Regions from separate parts of the Geobacillus sp. genome, predicted to be linked through region 3. Evidence: predicted binding sites of a transcription regulator. Region 3 holds the regulator's gene; each other region holds the start of a gene.
What was found. Region 3 encodes Rex, which represses fermentation and respiration genes when NADH is low (regulators of the CRP and FNR family bind a similar motif). Its sites were predicted from a motif close to TTGTGAAATATTTCACAA; they were not measured.
Positions count from the first base shown of each region.

Region 1 (4,790 bases), on a different contig from region 3:
TTTTTTCGACGATTGCAACAAAGAACGTAAATGGGGAAAATATCCATTCACTGTAGCTTCCATCGATAGCCCCTCCATTCATTCAGCTATTTCTATTGTAAAAATCATCACAGCGGGAGAGAGTGAAAAAAATCACCGGTTACTGTTTTTTTGTGCGAGGCGTCACAATTTTTTTCTAAATTGGTTTTTCCTTTTTCTATGTTACAATGTGAGTAGCATCACAGCATTCTACTGTTTGTTTTCGTATGGTAAAAGGGAGACGGAACAGAGAGAGGCTCGTCGATGGAAGAGTTTTGGTCACCGGTATGGTTATCGATAAACGTATCGCTTCTTGCCGGCGTGATCGTCGCAATCCTTGGAACAGCGGCGGCGAGGTGGATGGCGCGCCGCCGGTTTCGTGGGAAGACGATCGTGGAGACGGTGTTTATGTTGCCGCTCGTGCTGCCGCCGTCGGTTGTCGGTTTTTTGCTTGTTGTGCTGTTTGGGCGGCATAGCCCGATCGGACAGTTGATGGAAACGTGGTTTCACACAACGGTGCTGTTTACACCCGGCGCGGCGGTGATGGCGGCGGTTGTTGTGTCGTTTCCGCTCATGTACCAGGCGGCCAAAGCGGGTCTGGAAGCCGTTGATCCAACCGTTGAAGGAGCGGCGCGCATCGATGGGGCGAATGAGCGCCAAGTGTTTTGGCATATTTCGCTGCCGCTGGCCAGAAACGCCTTGTTGTCCGGGGCGGTGCTGTCGTTTGCCCGCAGCCTGGGGGAGTTTGGCGCGACGCTCATGTTTGCCGGGAATATTCCGGGAAAAACGCAAACGATCCCCACCGCTGTCTATATGGCGATGGAGTCGGGGCGGATGGAGTTGGCGTGGGCATGGGTGGCGGTCACGATTGGATTGTCATTTAGTTTATTGTCCTGTGCGGCGAAACTAGGCCGTTGGCAGCGATAAGGAGCAGGCCGTTGGAACATCACGCGGCCCATGAAAGGGAAAGGAGGGAGCGACATGGAAGAGCGCGACCGGGTGAAGATCATCGACCGCCTCGCCCGCCCGCTTCGCGATTTGCGGTTGTCGGTCATCGATCAATGCAATTTTCGCTGCGTCTATTGCATGCCTGCGGAAGTGTTCGGGCCGAATTTTCGCTTTTTGGCGGAAGACCAGCTGTTAACCGTTGACGAAATGGCGCTTTTAGTGGAATGTTTTGTCGAGCTTGGCGTTGAAAAAATCCGCCTGACCGGCGGCGAGCCGTTGCTTCGGCGCGACCTCGATGCGCTCATTGAGCGGCTGTCCGCGCTCCCTGGCCTGCGCGATATTGGATTGACGACCAACGGCGTTCATTTGGTGAAATGGGCGCAGCGGTTGAAAGAAGCCGGGTTGAAGCGCGTCAACGTCAGTTTGGATGCGTTGGATGATGACATTTTCCGCAACATGAACGGCATTGGCGTCGGCGCCGCCCCGGTGTTGAAAGGCATCGAAGCCGCCCTGGCGGCGGGGCTCGGCGTGAAAGTGAACATGGTCGTCAAAAAAGGATGGAACGACTCGCAAATCGTGCCGATGGCGGCCTACTTTAAAGACTTGGGCATTCCGCTCCGCTTGATTGAATTTATGGATGTCGGCACAACGAACGGCTGGGATTATTCCCATGTCGTGACGAAAAAAGAGATGTATGAACAAATCAACGCCATGCACCCTCTTGAACCGGTTGAAAAAGCGTACTTCGGCGAAGTGGCGAGCCGCTATCGCTACGTCGGCACGGAGGTGGAAGTCGGCTTTATCGCCTCAGTGACGGAAACGTTTTGCCAAAGCTGCACGAGGGCGCGCATTTCCGCCGATGGCAAGCTGTACACGTGTTTGTTTGCTTCTGAGGGAGTGTCGTTGAAAGACAAACTGCGCGCCGGCGCGGGGAAAGAAGAGCTGAAGGCGCTGATCGCCGCCATTTGGAGCGAGCGGACAGACCGCTATTCGGAAGAACGGACGGCAGAGACAGCGAAACAGCGCCCGAAAATTGAAATGTCGTATATTGGGGGATAACAAAGAAACGGGGCTGCTCTTTTCGTCAAAGAAGCAGCCCTGCTTTTTATCGCTCGATGCGCCTGCCTTTACCTTAGAAATGGGGGAATGGCTTCGTCTGCTTATGCCTTCACCGCCGCCAACACGCGCGGGAAGAGGATGTTGTTTTCCAAATGGATGTGGGTAAACAAATCGTCTTCGAGCGCCGCGAGTCGGTTGTAGACGAGCCGGTACGTGCCGCACGCGTCTTCCGGCGGGGTGAAGTCGTTGGTGATTTCACGAATTTCTTTCATCAAATCGCCGGCTGCGTCATGTTCATTGACCAGTTCGCGAACGGCCCGCTCGACCGCCTCCTGGTTTTCCGGCGATGGGTTGTCGGCAAATTGCAAAATGAGCGGGAACGCTCCCGTTTCCTCTTTAATGAGATGCTGCTCGAGTTCTGTTTTTAACTCATGAAACAGTTTATGCACGTGGGAAAGATGCGGATGGTGCATGCCGTGCACGCGCAATACTTTCGTGACATACGGGCTGAGCTGCGGCAGTTCCTCGTTCAAATAGCGGTGGTGCGTGTTGATGATATGATCGACCAAGTCGGTTAGCGGCGCTTCGCTCCAGTTTCCGGCCGGTTTGTTTTGCGCCTCCGCATAAAGGGTGTTCAGTTCGCGAAGGAGCGCTTCGCCATCGAGTCCGCGCTCTTCAATGGCTTCTTTTAACGGGCGCTGCCCGCCGCAGCAAAAATCAATGCGCCGCGCTTTAAACAAATCCGCTGCTTTCGGAAATTGAGTGACAATATCGCCGATCAACGATTGTTCGGTAAACCGCTGTTCCATTTCGGATCCCTCCATCACCAAATCGTTACAGCTTCAGCATACCTTGTTTTGGACGTCAACGTTGTGACACATCTCACACAAACGAAAAAAGTAGACAACAAGGAAATGTGATGAACATCACAACAGTGGCTCCCTTCTTTCCTGTACAATAAAATGGACGATATAAATTGTGAATGCGCTGCATAGAAGATGTGAACTGCCGAAAAAAGAGGGGGAGTCAGCATGTGGCTGCTGGCCAAGGCAAGCCGCTGGGAGGAAGAAAAAGATGATTTTGCAGCATATTGATGATGCCAGCGTCGTTGATGAAAAATTGGCCCAAACCATTAAGCAGCTGCAAGATTGGAAATCATTGTGATAAAACGATAAAATGGGCTTAGTGAAGTGAATGAGGGAAAGAAAGGGGAGAACACCGTTGGTCGAAAGACGAACCCCGATTCCTGTCGCGGAAGCCATCGCCCGGGTGATGCGTTACGCTGGGAGAGGAGAAGAGGAGACGGTGCCGCTTCGCCAGTCGTACGGCCGCTATTTGGCCGAAGATTTGCGCGCCGACCATGACGTGCCGCCGTTTGACCGCTCGCCGTATGACGGATTTGCCATTCGCGCCGCCGACTCGGAAGGAGCGGGACTTGACCATCCGGTCGAGTTTGAAGTCATTGAAACGATCGGCGCCGGACAAGTGGCGAAACAGCCCGTCGGTCCGTTTCAAGCGGTGCGCTTGATGACCGGAGCGCAAATTCCCCAAGGGTGCGATGCGGTCGTCATGTTGGAGCTCGCCAAACAGTACGAGCGGGATGGAAAAACGTATATGGCCATTAAACGCCCGTTCCGCCCTGGCGACAATATTTCGTTTCAAGGGGAAGACGCGAAAAAAGGGCAGCCGCTCATCGAAAAAGGGACGCGCATCAATCCCGGGGTGGCGGCGCTCTTGGCGACGTTCGGCTATGCGGAGGTGAAAGTGGCAAAACGGCCGCGCATCGGCATTTTTGCGACCGGCAGCGAACTGCTTGACGTCTCGGAACCGCTTGTGCCGGGAAAAATTCGCAACAGCAACGCCTACATGATCGAGGCGCAGGTGTTCAAAAGCGGCGCCGAGCCGATTTATTTTGGCCAGCTCGCCGACGACCTCGATGCGTGTTTTCACGCTGTGCGCCAGGCGCTCGATCAAGTGGACATGCTCATTACGACCGGCGGCGTCTCGGTCGGGGATTTCGATTATTTGCCCGCCATTTACAAGCGGCTCGGAGCGAACGTGTTGTTTAACAAAATCGCCATGCGCCCGGGGAGCGTGACGACCGTCGCCGAGATTGATGGCAAGCTGCTGTTCGGTCTATCCGGAAACCCGTCGGCGTGCTACGTCGGGTATGAGCTGTTCGTCCGCCCGGTCGTGCGCACGCGGCTGTTTTCGGCCAAGCCGTATTTGAAAAAAGCGAAAGCCACCCTTGGCGCCGAGTTTCCAAAGCCGAACCCGTTCACCCGCTTCGTGCGCAGCCGGGTCGAGGCGGTTGACGGTCGGCTTGTCGTGAAGCCGGTCGGCATGGACAAGTCGAACATCGTCACCTCGCTTGCCTTTGCGAACGCCTTGATGGTGCTGCCGGGCGGAACGAGAGGGTTTGCGGTTGGCGATGAGGTCGACGTGTGGCTTTTGGATGACGATGAGGGGTCAAGCGAATGAACGTCTGGCAAGTCGTCGGCTATAAACATAGCGGCAAGACGACGTTGATGGAAAAATGGGTGGCGGCCGCGGTCCGGGAAGGATGGCGCGTCGGGACGGTGAAGCATCACGGCCATGGCGGCGAGCCCGCGCGGCCGGAAGGTGTCGATTCCGTCCGCCATGAGCGGGCCGGGGCGGTGGCAACGGCGGTGGAAGGGGACGGGCTGTTGCAGCTACATCTCCGCCGTCCGCTATGGCGGTTGGATGATGTGTTGGCGCTTTATGCGCCGCTTCGGCTCGATCTC
Region 1 covers NZ_JAFWFM010000144.1:1,164-5,953, forward strand. The annotation lists gene IKE44_RS08620 (Crp/Fnr family transcriptional regulator) at 1-63, opposite strand, end outside; gene modB (molybdate ABC transporter permease subunit) at 283-945, shown strand; gene moaA (GTP 3',8-cyclase MoaA) at 1,000-2,025, shown strand; gene ric (iron-sulfur cluster repair di-iron protein) at 2,127-2,834, opposite strand; gene IKE44_RS08640 (molybdopterin molybdotransferase MoeA) at 3,247-4,506, shown strand; gene mobB (molybdopterin-guanine dinucleotide biosynthesis protein B) at 4,503-4,790, shown strand, end outside.
Region 1: ric (iron-sulfur cluster repair di-iron protein) is a predicted target of Rex. The motif match lies at 2,896-2,913, and genes of this name have one in related genera.

Region 2 (4,790 bases), on a different contig from region 3:
TATCGGTTGGAAAATCTTGAAGACGGCACCGTTGACCTTTGCCTTGAGAAGCGCATTCCGCCAATGGTATGGTCGCCGCTCACCGGCGGGGCGATTTTTTCCGCTGACGATGACCGGGCGGTGCGGTTGCGCGGGACGCTTGAACAAGTGCGGGGTGAGGTGGGCGCTGAGACGATCGACGAAGTGTTGTACGCGTGGCTTCTCGTTCATCCAGCGCGGATGATGCCGATTGTCGGCTCGGGGAAACAAGAAAGCATCGAGCGGGCGGTGCGGGCGTTGTCGCTTCCGCTTTCCCGCGAGCAATGGTTCGCTATCTTACAAAGCTCCATGGGGCATGATGTGCCGTAAGGGGAGAGGACGATGAAGGTCATTATCGCGGAAAAGCCGGACCAAGGGGCGACGCTCGCCTCGATTTTTCGGACGAAAAAACGGCAAGGCTATATCGAAATTTTGCCGAATGACTTGTTTCCCGACGGGGCGTATATGACATGGGCGATCGGGCATTTGTTCCAGCTCGCCCCGCCGGAGCGGTATCGGCCGGAGTGGAAGCGGTGGACGCTCGGCACGTTGCCGATCATCCCGGAACGGTTTGAGTATGAGATCGAAAAAGCGAAGGCGAAACAGTTCAAGGTTGTGAAAGAATTGCTGCGAAAGCCGGAAGTGACGGAAATCATCCATGCCGGCGACGCGGGGCGCGAAGGGGAGCTCATTGTGCGCAACCTCATCCGCCTAAGCGGCGTGAACAAGCCGATGAAGCGGCTTTGGCTGTCGTCCTTGACTCCGAAGGCGATCGAGGAAGGGTTCCGCCGCCTGCTTGATGAACGGACGACGCGCCCGCTCTATGAGGAAGCGTACGCCCGCGCCTGCGCGGATTGGCTCGTCGGCATGAACGCCTCGCGCGTGTACAGCCTCTTGCTGAAGGAGCGCGGGATGAACGATGTGTTTTCCGTCGGGCGCGTGCAGACGCCGACATTGGCGCTGATCGTCCGGCGTGAGCGGGAAATTGAGCAGTTCCGCCCTGAACCGTTTTGGGAAGTCGTCGCCTCGTTTGTCATTGGCGACAAGCGTTATGAAGGAAAATGGACGGATAAAAACGGCCAAACGCGTCTTGGGGACGAGGAGATGGCGAAAAAGATCGCTGCCTTTTGCCAAGGAAAACGGGCGGAAGTCGCCGACGTCCACACAGAGCGGAAAACGTATCAGCCGCCGCTGTTGTTCAACTTATCGACGCTGCAAGCGACAGCGAACAAGTTGTACCGCTTCTCGCCGAAAAAGACGCTTGATGTGCTGCAATCGCTCTACCAAAAAGGGATCGTTTCGTATCCTCGTTCCGATTCGATGCATGTGACGAAAGGGGAAGCGGAAACGTTTCCCGCCATTTTGCAAAAGCTGTCCTCGTTTCCGGCGTACGCTTCGTATTTTCCGCTGCCGCAGCCGTCGATTTTACAGAATAAACGTTATGTAAACGAGAAAAAGGTGACGGACCATTACGCCATTATCCCGACCGAGCAAGTGGTGGATCCCGAGAAGCTGTCAGCCGACGAACGGAAGGTGTACGATTTGGTCGTCCGCCGCCTAATTGCCGCCCACCATCAGGCGGCGGTCATCGATTATACGACCGTCACAACGCTCGTTGACGGCCGGGCCCGCTTTGTTTCGAAAGGAAGACAAGTCGTCGAGGAAGGATGGCGCGCCGTCATCCGTCCGCATGAGGAGGAGAAAGATGCTGCGCTGCCTCTCCTTGAGCGAGGGGAGGCGGGGGAAGCGGCCGCTGTCAAGGTGAAAGAAGGGAAGACCGAGCCGCCGAAACGGTATACAGAAGGCGAACTCATCACCTTGATGAAAACGGCGGGAAAATTTTTGGACGATGAGGAACTGGAAAAAGTGCTCGCCAAAACGGAAGGGCTCGGCACGGAAGCAACAAGGGCGGCGATCATTACCATGCTGAAAGAGCGGAAGTATATTGAAGTGAAAAACAACCTCGTATATGCGACCGACAAGGCGAAAGTATTGATCGAGGCGCTCGGCGGCACGATTCTCGCCTCGCCGGAAATGACGGCGAAATGGGAGCAGCGCTTAAGCGAAATCGGCGAAGGGAGCGCCTCTCCCGCTGCCTTTATGGAACAGGTGAAAAAGTTGGCGCAAAAAGTGGTCGCTGACGCCATCGCCACTGCGCCGAATTGGAATTTCAGAGGGGTTGACACCGCCTCGATCCAACGGACAAGGAAGAAAAAAACGATGGGCGAGAAGCTTGGACCGTGCCCGCTTTGCGGCGGGACCGTCGTCGACAAAGGAACGTTGTACGGCTGCGACCAGTACGCGAAAACAAAATGCCCGTTTACGATCTCCAAACGCATTCTCGGCAAATCGATTTCGGCGGCCAATGTGAAAAAACTGCTGGCGCAAGGGAAAACGAATGTCATCAAAGGGTTTAAAAAAGGCGAAAAAACGTTTGACGCCATCCTTGTCTGGGATGAAAACGAGAAGAAATTATCGTTTCAGTTTCCGAAGCGGTGACAAGGGCGGGGGAGGAAAGGATGGAGCGCTTGGCAAAAAGGCGGACCGATGGCGGACCGCCGATCTGACCTCCCGATTTATAACAAGGGATGGAGATTTTTTATTTTTACATCCTTCTTCATGTTCATTGGTTGTCATTTCTTCTTTTTTCACTGTCTTTAAATTAAAATTGTTCAACATTTCACAAACTATTCAATAATAGATGATTCTAAGCATCCAAAAATATAGTATCATAGAGATGAGATCTGTTATATATGATTGTTCTGAACAATTGGGAGGGGATCTGTTATGAAACAAGCTGTTGCTGTATTAGACCCGTGGCGAAATTTTAAAGGGTCTAAATGGAAAAAGTCCATTGACGTCCGTGACTTTATTTTAAAAAACGTAACCGTTTACTATGGGGATGAATCGTTTTTAGAAGGACCGACCGAAGCAACGAAAAAACTTTGGGAACAAGTGATGGAATTGTCGAAGCAAGAACGCGAAAAAGGCGGCGTTCTTGATATGGACACATCCATTGTTTCCACCATCACTTCCCACAGACCAGGTTATTTAAACAAAGACTTGGAAAAAATCGTTGGCTTTCAAACGGATAAACCGTTTAAGCGCGCATTAATGCCGTTCGGCGGCATCCGCATGGCGCAGCAATCATGTGAAGCATACGGCTACAAAATAAGCGACGAAGTGAAAAAAATCTTTACGGAATACCGAAAAACGCATAACCAAGGTGTATTTGACGTTTACACCGAAGAAATGAGATTAGCGCGCAAAGCAGGAATCATCACCGGTCTTCCAGACGCGTACGGACGCGGCCGCATTATTGGCGACTATCGCCGTGTAGCATTATACGGTGTCGATCGTCTGATTGAAGAAAAACAAAAGGATTTGAAAAACACCGGCGCAAGAACGATGACGGAAGACATTATCCGCCTTCGCGAGGAAATTGCTGAACAAATTCGCGCGTTAAACGAATTGAAACAAATGGCATTAAGCTACGGTTACGACATTTCCAAACCAGCGCGAAACGCGCATGAAGCATTCCAATGGCTCTATTTCGCTTATCTCGCCGCCATTAAAGAACAAAACGGCGCAGCGATGAGCTTAGGGCGCGTTTCCACCTTCTTAGATATTTATATCGAACGCGACCTACAAGAAGGTACACTAACAGAAAAAGAAGCGCAAGAGCTTGTCGACCATTTTGTGATGAAATTGCGCCTTGTCAAATTCGCAAGAACGCCGGAATATAACGAACTATTTAGCGGCGACCCGACATGGGTAACAGAATCAATTGGCGGAGTCGCTATCGACGGTCGTCCGTTAGTAACGAAAAACTCGTTCCGTTTCCTTCATACGTTAGATAACTTAGGACCTGCGCCAGAACCAAACTTAACCGTACTTTGGTCGAAACAATTACCGGAAGCGTTCAAAGAATATTGCGCGAAAATGTCGATTAAAACAAGCTCGATTCAATATGAAAACGACGACTTAATGCGCGTTGAATTTGGCGATGATTACGGAATTGCCTGCTGCGTATCGGCGATGCGAATCGGTAAACAAATGCAATTTTTCGGAGCGCGCGCCAACCTCGCAAAAGCATTGTTATATGCGATTAACGGCGGCGTCGATGAAAAATTAAAAATTCAAGTTGGTCCTGAATTTGCGCCAATTACATCCGAATATTTAGATTATGGCGAAGTAATGCGTAAATTCGATCAAGTGCTTGAATGGCTTGCCGAACTTTATATTAATACACTCAATGTCATCCATTACATGCACGACAAATATTGTTACGAACGCATTGAAATGGCGCTTCATGATACCCACGTTTTGCGCACAATGGCAACTGGTATTGCCGGGCTATCGGTTGTCGCCGATTCGTTAAGCGCGATCAAATATGCAAAAGTAAAACCGATTCGCGATGAAAACGGCATTGCTGTTGATTTTGAAATTGAAGGCGACTTCCCGAAATACGGAAATAACGATGATCGCGTCGACCAAATTGCGGTTGATTTAGTCGAACGCTTTATGACGAAATTGAAAAAACATAAAACGTATCGCGATTCAAAACATACGTTATCGATTTTAACGATTACATCAAACGTCGTATACGGTAAAAAGACAAGCAATACACCAGATGGCCGCCGCGCTGGCGAACCGTTTGCTCCAGGAGCGAACCCGCTACACGGCCGCGACATGAAAGGTGCGCTCGCTTCGTTAAGCTCTGTGGCAAAATTGCCGTATGAACACGCCCTAGACGGTATTTCAAACACGTT
Region 2 covers NZ_JAFWFM010000029.1:2,709-7,498, forward strand. The annotation lists gene IKE44_RS01815 (aldo/keto reductase) at 1-348, shown strand, start outside; gene IKE44_RS01820 (DNA topoisomerase III) at 361-2,517, shown strand; gene pflB (formate C-acetyltransferase) at 2,806-4,790, shown strand, end outside.
Region 2: pflB (formate C-acetyltransferase) is a predicted target of Rex. The motif match lies at 2,687-2,704, and genes of this name have one in related genera.

Region 3 (4,790 bases):
CGAGCAGTGCACATGAAGCCGCTAGATGCCCGTGTTGGCGTTCCCTGGCAGCGGATTGGCTCAAAACGAGGCGTAGAGCTGTTCCCACTCGGCCAATAACGTTTCAAGCTGCTGTTTCCGCTTTTCGTTTTCTTGCGTGAGCTGCTGCACGGTTTCATAATCGCCGTATACAGACGGGTCGCACAGCTGCTGCTCGGTTTCAGCGATTTGTGCTTCCAGTGCGGCGATCTCGGCTTCGATCTCTTCCAGACGGCGCTGCCGTTGGCGCTGTCGTCTTTTTTCCTCTTTTTCTTGCTCGTATGTGGATTTGGCTGTTTCGCCGCTGTCCGGTGATGCGGGCGGGTGGGAGTCCAGGCGCGCCAATTCGCGCATTTCTTCTTTTTTCGCCACGTAATAGTCATAGTCTCCTAAATATTCGACAAGCCCATCGCCCGAGAGTTCAAACAGCTTTGTCGCGATGCGATTAATGAAATAGCGGTCGTGGGAGACGAACAAGATCGTTCCCGGATAGTCGACAAGCGCCTGCTCGAGCATCTCTTTGCTGTCAAGGTCGAGATGGTTGGTCGGTTCATCCAACAAGAGAACGTTGGCTTTTTGCAGCATGAGTTTGGCGAGCGCCAGGCGTGCTTTCTCTCCGCCGCTTAAGGCGGAAACCGGTTTTAAGACGTCGTCGCCGGAAAACAAAAAGTTGCCGAGCACGGTGCGAATTTCTTTTTCGGTTTTGTCCGGGTAGGCGTCCCACAACTCGTCGAGCACTCGTTTGTTTGTCGACAGTTCCGCCTGGTTTTGGTCGTAATAGCCGATTTTCACATTTGCACCGTACCGGAGCTTTCCGGATTGGACTGGGAGCTTTCCGGCGATCGTCTTCAACAATGTCGACTTGCCGATGCCGTTTGGTCCGACCAAGGCGACACTCTCCCCCCGTGTTATGCGAAAGCTGATTTGGCGGATGACCGGTGCGCCTTCGCGATAGCCGGCGGTCAATTGCTCTGCGGTGAGCACCTCATGGCCGCTCGGCCGCTCAATCGCAAAAGAAAAAGAAGCTGATTTTTCATCTCCGGCCGGGCGTTCAAGCCGCTCCATTTTTTCGAGCTGCTTTCGCCGGCTTTGCGCCCGTTTCGTTGTCGAGGCGCGGGCGATGTTGCGCCGGATGAAGTCTTCGAGGCGGGCGATTTCCTCCTGTTGCTTTTCGTATCGTTTTAGCTCTTGTTCGTATTGCTCGGCCCGAAGCTCCAAATAGCGGCTGTAATTGCCGCTATACCGCTTAAGCGTCGCGTTGGACAGCTCGTACACTTCGGTGACGACTTTGTCCAAAAAGTAGCGGTCATGGGAAACGAGCAGAACGGCGCCGGGGTATGCCTGTAAATATTGCTCGAGCCATGTGAGCGTATCGAGGTCCAAATGGTTCGTCGGCTCGTCTAAAATAAGCAAGTCCGGCTTGGCCAACAGCAGTTTTCCAAGGGCGAGCCGCGTCCGCTGTCCGCCGCTTAGCGAGGAAACGGGCGTTGTTTGGTAATCGTATGACGAAAATTGCAGCCCGTGCAAAACAGAGCGGATGTCGGCTTCATACTGATAGCCCCCTTGTTCTTTGTATTGCTCTTGCAAGTTGTCATACGCTTGAAGCGTTTTTTCGTAGCGGGACGGATCGGCGAGCAGATCCGGGTCGCCAAGCTGGGCGCCGAGCTCTGCTAGCTGCGCTTCGATCGCCCGGAGCGGCGCGAATACGTCCAGCATCTCGTCCCAAATGGAGCGTGACGAGTCGAGCCCGCTGTTTTGCGCCAAATAGCCGATTTTGATATGGCTTGGCTTGATGATTTCACCGCTGTCGGAAGAAAGTTCGCCGGCGATGATCTTCAGCAGCGTCGATTTGCCTGCGCCGTTGCGGCCGACAAGAGCAATGCGGGCGCGGGACTGTATTTCTAGTTTTATATTCGATAAAATAAGGTCAGCGCCAAAATATTTCGTGATTCCATTCACTTGCAAAATGATCATGTCCGTCACCTCGCGAATAGTTTAACGTAAGTCGCGAAAACGGTCAAAGACAGATAACGAAAAATGGTGTATAGTGATAAATGGAGGAGATTGTCTTGTCATCGTTTACGCATTTCAATGAACAAGGCCGGGCGAAAATGGTCGACATTACGAACAAGGAAGATACGATCAGGATAGCGGTGGCGAGAACGAGCGTCACCGTCAATGAAGAGATTTACGAAAAGATGACGAACAATGCCATTGAGAAAGGTGATGTGCTGGCGGTAGCCCAGGTGGCCGGGGTCATGGCGGCGAAAAAAACGGCCGATCTTATTCCGATGTGCCATCCGCTTATGTTAAAAGGCGTCGATATTGCCTTTGCTTGGGAAAAAGAGGCGGAAGCGTATAAACTTGTGATTACCGTGACGGTCAAAACGAAAGGGAGCACAGGAGTGGAGATGGAAGCGCTGACGGCGGCTTCGGTATGCGCATTGACTGTGTACGACATGTGCAAATCGCTCGATAAAGGAATGACGATCGGTCCAACGTATTTGGTCGAAAAAACGGGCGGGAAGTCCGGCCATTATCGACGGAAAACCGATTAGCTGGGGGATGAAACGATGAGCAACGAACAACCGAAAATCCCGCAGGCGACTGCCAAGCGTCTGCCGTTATACTATCGGTTTTTGGAAAATTTACATGCCTCAGGGAAGCAGCGCGTGTCCTCCGCCGAGCTGAGCGAGGCGGTGAAAGTCGATCCGGCGACAATTCGCCGCGACTTTTCGTATTTTGGCGCGCTTGGCAAAAAGGGATACGGGTATAATGTCAATTATTTGTTGTCGTTTTTCCGCCAGACGCTTGAAGAGGATGAGGTGACCGAAGTCGCCTTGTTTGGCGTCGGCAATTTAGGCACCGCCTTTTTAAACTACAACTTTTCGAAAAATAACAACACGAAAATTGTCATGGCGTTTGATGTCGATGAACGGAAGGTCGGAACGACAGTCGGCGGGGTGCCGGTCTATCATCTCGATGAGCTGGAGGAGCGGCTTCGCGGCGACATTCCGATCGCGATTTTAACCGTGCCGGCCGCCGCGGCTCAAGCGCTGACCGACCGCCTTGTCGCGCAAGGAATTAAAGGCATTTTAAACTTTACTCCGGCGCGGTTGAACGTGCCGAACCATATTCGTGTCCATCATATCGATTTAGCCATTGAGCTGCAGTCGCTCGTCTATTTTTTGAAAAACTATCCATCGCCATCGTAAAAAGGAGAGAACAACACATGAAATATTTGTTGCTCGTTCTTGTCATTTTGTTGCTGTTTGGCACGAAAAAGCTGCCGGAGTTGGGGCGGTCGTTCGGCCAGTCGCTTCGCGAGTTTAAAGACGCCACAAAAGGGCTCGCTGATGACGAAGAAACGAAAACCGACCGATGACAAGGCAGGATGGGGAAACGATGAATGACAAAGAAATGTCCGTGTATGAACACCTCGGAGAGCTGCGGAAACGGCTGATCATCGTGCTTCTCTTTTTCGTTGCGGCGCTTGTAGCCAGCTTCTTTTTTGTCGATGACGTCATTGTGTATTTGCAGCACACTGTGGAAGCGAAACAGCTGACGATGAACGCGTTCCGCCTCACCGATCCGATTAAAGTGTATTTTCAGTTTGCCTTTGTCATCGCCGCTGTACTGACTGCTCCGGTGCTGTTGTATCAAATTTGGGCGTTTGTCAGTCCGGGGCTGTATGAAAAAGAGCGGAAAGCAACGCTCAGCTACATTCCAGCATCGATCATTCTATTTTTAGCCGGGGTTGGTTTTGCGTATTTCGTCTTGTTTCCATTTGTCGTCCGGTTTATGAATCAGCTGGCGGAACGGCTCGGCATTCAACAGATGATCGGCATTAATGAATATTTTCAGTTTTTGCTGCAGCTCGTGCTGCCGTTTGGCATCGTGTTTCAGCTGCCGATTGTTGTCCTGTTTTTCACCCGCTTAGGGCTTATTACGCCGCAGCTTCTTGTTCGCATCCGCAAGTATGCGTATTTGGCGCTGCTTATTTTAGCGGCCGCCATTACGCCGCCGGATGTGTTGTCGCAAGTGATCGTCATGATTCCACTGACGCTTTTGTATGAGGGGAGCATCTGGGTTGCCAAAATCGGCTATCGAAAGGCGCAATTAGCGGCGGAGGAAGGAAGCGGCGATCCATATTGAGGGCAGCATCAAGAGGACGGTTCATACGGCGCCAGGCAAAAACCCTCCCCCAATGGGGAGGGTTTTATTGTCTCGGTGTGAAGAACAAGCGAAAGGCGGTGCCGAAATCAAAAGCGGCCAGCGCCGCCAACGCGATGGTTGAGACGTTCCAAATCGTTTCATGAACGCTTTCGATCGCCAAATACGTAAACAGGAAGCCCAAGATGAAATACGGAACAGAAAACAGCCGCGGATGGCGCGTCATAGCCAAATCCTCCAAATGGCCAGCGGCAGTTCCGCTTGGCGCATCATGTTTTCCAATTCATCAGCCAACAAAATTTGAACGGCAACGACAAACGTGTTCATTGCTACATGGGCGAACATCGGCACGAAAATGCGTCCGGTTTTGGCGTATAAAAAGGCGAACACCATCCCCATGGATGTGTACAAAAGCAAATGCTCCGGCTCCATGTGGGCGAGAGCAAACAGAAGCGAGCTGGCCAGCGCTGCCAACCAAAAGTTGTATTTTTCATAAAGCGAGCCAAAAATGATTTTGCGGAAGATGAGTTCCTCCAAAACCGGGCCGATGACCGACGTGACGACGACGAGCAATGGCGTCAGGCGGATGATGTCGATGA
Region 3 covers NZ_JAFWFM010000097.1:3,627-8,416, forward strand. The annotation lists gene IKE44_RS06190 (ABC-F family ATP-binding cassette domain-containing protein) at 61-1,992, opposite strand; gene moaC (cyclic pyranopterin monophosphate synthase MoaC) at 2,088-2,576, shown strand; gene IKE44_RS06200 (redox-sensing transcriptional repressor Rex) at 2,592-3,233, shown strand; gene tatA (twin-arginine translocase TatA/TatE family subunit) at 3,251-3,403, shown strand; gene tatC (twin-arginine translocase subunit TatC) at 3,424-4,173, shown strand; gene IKE44_RS06215 (YdiK family protein) at 4,238-4,417, opposite strand; gene IKE44_RS06220 (CPBP family intramembrane glutamic endopeptidase) at 4,414-4,790, opposite strand, start outside.

Region 4 (4,725 bases), on a different contig from region 3:
AAACGAACAAAGCGGAAAAATGCACGCTCTGCTTCCCGCGCATCGAAGCCGGCATGCCGACGATTTGTTCGGAAACGTGCGTCGGCCGCATCCGTTACATCGGTGTGATGCTGTATGACGCTGACAAAGTGAAAGAAGCGGCGAGCGTCACAGATGAGAAACAGCTGTACCACGCCCAGCTTGATATTTTCCTTGATCCAAACGATCCAGCCGTCGCCGCCGCCGCGAAAGAAGCGGGCATCCCAGACGAATGGATCGCCGCCGCACAGCGCTCGCCGATTTACAAAATGATCGTCGACTGGAAAATCGCTTTGCCGCTGCATCCGGAATACCGGACGCTGCCAATGGTATGGTACATTCCGCCGCTGAGCCCGATCATGAATACGATCGAAGGAAAAGGAAGCCAAGCGAGCGCCGATGACATCTTCCCGGCCATTGATGAAATGCGCATTCCGATCGAATATTTGGCGAATTTGCTGACGGCGGGCGATACGGCGCACATCCGCACGACATTGAAAAAAATGGCGGCCATGCGCTCATACATGCGGGCGAAACAAACGAACAAACAGCCGGACACCCGTCTCATTGAATCGCTCGGCTTAAGCCGTGAAGACATTGAAGAGATGTACCGTTTGCTCGCGATTGCCAAATACGAAGACCGCTTCGTCATTCCAGCATCGCACCGCGAAGAAGTCGCTGACCTCTACGCCGAACAAGGCAGCTGCGGGCTGGCGTTCGCCGGCGGCCCGGGCGCTTGCGGCACGCTGTAAAAGGAGAAAGAAGGCGAGCCCCGCCCCCTTCAATAATGAAATGGAGGATTTACGATGAACAGCGAACAACAACAAACGGTCTTTCTATGTGTATCGTATTTGTTGTCTTACCCGGACGAACAGTGGGCCGAATCGCTTCCTGACTGCCTAGACGCCATCCGCTCGCTTGACGATGAAACCGTCCGCGCGCCGCTTTTGGCAGTGGCCGAACAGCTCGCGGTCACCCCGGCTCGAGAGCGGATGGAGCAATATGTCGAAACATTTGATTTCGGCAAAAAAACGAATTTGTACTTGACGTATATGACAAACGGCGAGCAGCGGGAGCGCGGAATCGAACTCGTTGCCTTAAAAGCGCGCTACGAGGCGGCCGGATTCGCCGTCTCCGATCACGAGCTGCCCGACTACTTGCCGCTCATGCTTGAATGGATGGCCTATGCAGATCAAGAGCATACGACCGCCTTGCTCGCCGATTATGCCGGCCATATCCGCGAAATCGGCGACCGGCTGGCAGCGGCAGGCAGCCCGTATGCACAGTTGTTTGACGCGCTCAATCACACATTCACTCAACTCGGCGTGACGCCGCTCCCGAAAGGAGGTGCAACGGCATGGCCAGCCAATTTCTCTGGGTGATTGTTCCGTATTTAGCGCTTGTCCTATTTGTCGCCGGCCATATTTGGCGCTACCAGCGCGACCAGTTTGGCTGGACATCCAAATCAAGCGAACTGCTTGAAAAACGGCAGTTGCGCCTTGGAAGCCTTCTCTTTCACTGGGGCATTTTGTTCGTGTTTGTCGGCCACGTGATGGGCATTCTCATTCCCAAGCCGTTTTACGAGGCGCTTGGCGTGACAGAAGAGATGTACCACGCCCTCGCCTTGGCAGGCGGCATTCCGGCCGGCTTGGCGGCCTTCGTTGGTTTGTTGATCCTTTTTCGCCGCCGCTTGACGGTCAAGCGCGTACGGACGACAAGCAGCACCGGCGACTGGGTCGCGCTCGGATTTTTGCTTGTCGTGATCGCCAGCGGGTTGTCGTCGACGTTTCTGAACATCGATTCGCACGGGTTTGATTACCGGACGACAATCGGCCCGTGGTTTCGCGGCCTTCTTACGTTCCGTCCGAACCCAGCTTATATGGAAGCGGTGCCGCTTTGGTTTCAGATTCATATTCTCGCTGCATTCGGTTTGTTCGCCGTCTGGCCGTTCACCCGTCTCGTTCACGTATTCAGCTTCCCGCTCCGCTACTTGCAGCGCAGCTACGTCGTCTATCGAAAGCGAATGCCAAAACAAGCAGAGCCGGTCAACCGCGCCAAGTAAGCGAGCGGCGGGCGTCACATCAGGAACCCTAAACTGAACAGGCGGAGGGGGCAACCGATTGCCTAACAGCCGGCCTGTCAACTTTAACGGCGGCGGGAACGAAACAACGTGCGCTTCCGCATACCCTAACGATCATGCATAACAACCGGCCAACAAATGAACCAATAATAAAAAACAGGATGCCCGTCGTTTGGGGCATCCTGTTTTCCATTTGTTACTTAGTTAATGCGCGCAAACAGCTCCTCTTTCTCCGCATCGGACAACAACCGCTCGGCCATCGGGAAGAGCACGTTCTCCTCTTTCATGAAGTGCTCATCCAAAATATGATACGCCTCAATCACCGCGCCGGCAAGCGTCAACGCCTGCCTGCTGTCGATGTTCTCCGGCAGCTGGGCGGTCTTTTCTAAAAACATGGAAAGTCGCGTTTTCGCCTGTTCGTGTTCGTATTCCATAACGGCGATAGGGCCGGTCGTCCGCCCGATGTACCGAGCCATCATTGGGAACAATACGCCTTCTTCCCGCTCCGAATGCGGATCTAGGGCGGCGACGAACGATTCAACTTTTTCTCTCAAATCAGCGAGCGGCTCACGCCAGTTGCGGTCATTTTCCCCGCGACCGATCGCCTCCGCTGCGGCAAGCAGCTGCTCCATTTGGGCGCGCAGCGGGCCGTGTTCTTGTTTTAATTGCGCCAGACCAGCGCATAATTTCACCCCTTCAGGGCCGCCCATATGGCAAAATGAATGCATCATCAATTCCTCCTTTTTATGACCCGTCCGTTGTTTCCATTATACTGTGTGCAGCATCTCCATCGTTGTGAGTCATATCACACCGCCGACAGACAAGCGCAAAAAAAACAGCGCGCTCGCCCCCATGAGCGACGCGCCGTAGCAAATCCCCGCCGAACCGTGCTCGCCATCTGCTGGAATGAGCTTCGTTTCATGCTCGCCCCGCCATTTCATATGAAAAATACATACCCAGTTTTATTATAAGCGGAAAATGTTCGAAAAACTGTGACAAAAAATAAACAGTTTAGCATTTTTGATGAAACACATAATATAAAACATTTAACAAAAAGATGGTCTCTTATATAGCAGGTTGGACAATTGATATAAAACAACCCTCAACAGGGCTTATTGTTGAAAATAACGGGCAAGCGTCACAATCATCGCTCCCATCCGCTCATGTTCCGGGGCGATGACGCGATCGACTCCCTCTTCTTCCAATGCTTCTTTTGTCACTTTGCCAACGGCGCAGGCCACGACATCGGTGCGAAACGCGTCAAAGAGCGGTGCGATCTCTTTTTTCTCGCGGGCGAACGAAAAGAAAAAGCGGACTTGCATCGCCGATGTAAAACAGACGGCATCGACTTCGCGCCCGACGATTTCTTTATACAATGTCGCCAGTGTCTCCTCATCCGGAGCGATATGCCGGTATGGCAACAATTCCGTATACAAAGCGCCTTGTTCAAGAAAAAACTGCTTCAAGGCTGGCGCGGTATCGCCGTACAGCTGTACAACAACGTTTTTTTCCGCAAAGTCGTGCCCATAAAGAGCAGCAATCAACCCTTTCGTCGTCCCGTCCTCGCTTGCGGCCACCGGGGTGACGCCGATTTGTTTCAACGCCGTCACCGTTTTATAGCCGCGGGCAGCCACGTTCGCTTCCTTGATCGTTCGATGCCATTGAGCAGCCATTCCCTCCCGGTCGGCCGCTTCCAACAGCGCCTCAAAGCCGATTCCCGTCGTAAATACGATCCAGTCCGGCCGCATGGCGATGACGGTTCGCATTTCCTCTCCCAGTTCGCTTCCCTTTGAAAAGACGGTCCCTTGCGCCGGACGAATGATGGCCGTTCCTCCTTGCTTTTCAATAAGCGTTGTCATTTCGTCCAGTTTGCGTGACGCGCATAAGGCAATCCGTTTGCCATGCATGTCCCTTCCCCCTTATGGTCAGTCGTTCGTCCTTTCCATTCTAAAAGATGGTCTTTGCCTATGCAACAAAAACCATTCCGCTCCCTGGCACATCGCAACGCGAATGCCGCCTTCCTTGGGTATAGAGCCCAGCGCAACAGAACAGACCGCAGGCAGAAACAGCCGACCACCATCAAAAAAACACGCGTCCAAAGACGCGTGCCCTCCGTTCAACGAGTATGTACCATGGCCTCTTCTCCCCGACGGTCAAAGGAACCGATGATGCGCTTCGGCTCGACGGAAATGAGCCGGTCCAACGGAATGTTCATTAGACGCATTTGCCGGTTGTAAACAAACAGTTTGCGCGTGTCCTGATACAGCTTGACCGGCAGCACGACCGCTTCCCCTTGATAGGTTTTTACACGCACCGGCTGCTTCTCGGCAATCCACGCCGACAGCTGTTCATACCATTCCATTCTGATTGTTCCCCCTTCTCATCCGATCCTACTTATGATTGTGAACTACCCCCACTTAATTTTCTAGCGAAAATTTGAAGTGGGGCCTTCCAAAGAAGTTTGACTGCTTCAAGCAATCCTTATTCTTTGAGGCGTGTCCACTTCGCCGCTAGAGCATAAGACACTCAGGTCTACAGCTTTACTTTTCTTTAAGATGTTTAATGCGCCATTGACATCAGCATTAATTAGTTTGCCAGACTTTGTTCGATATAAGCCGCGCTTAATA
Region 4 covers NZ_JAFWFM010000225.1:120-4,844, reverse strand. The annotation lists partial or broken gene narH (nitrate reductase subunit beta) at 1-770, shown strand, start outside; gene narJ (nitrate reductase molybdenum cofactor assembly chaperone) at 825-1,400, shown strand; gene narI (respiratory nitrate reductase subunit gamma) at 1,376-2,080, shown strand; gene IKE44_RS13205 (hemerythrin domain-containing protein) at 2,299-2,826, opposite strand; partial or broken gene IKE44_RS13200 (pyruvate synthase alpha chain) at 2,944-3,039, opposite strand; gene IKE44_RS13195 (uroporphyrinogen-III synthase) at 3,211-4,005, opposite strand; gene IKE44_RS13190 (hypothetical protein) at 4,215-4,460, opposite strand; partial or broken gene IKE44_RS13185 (RNA-guided endonuclease TnpB family protein) at 4,569-4,725, opposite strand, start outside.
Region 4: IKE44_RS13205 (hemerythrin domain-containing protein) is a predicted target of Rex. The motif match lies at 2,892-2,909, and genes of this name have one in related genera.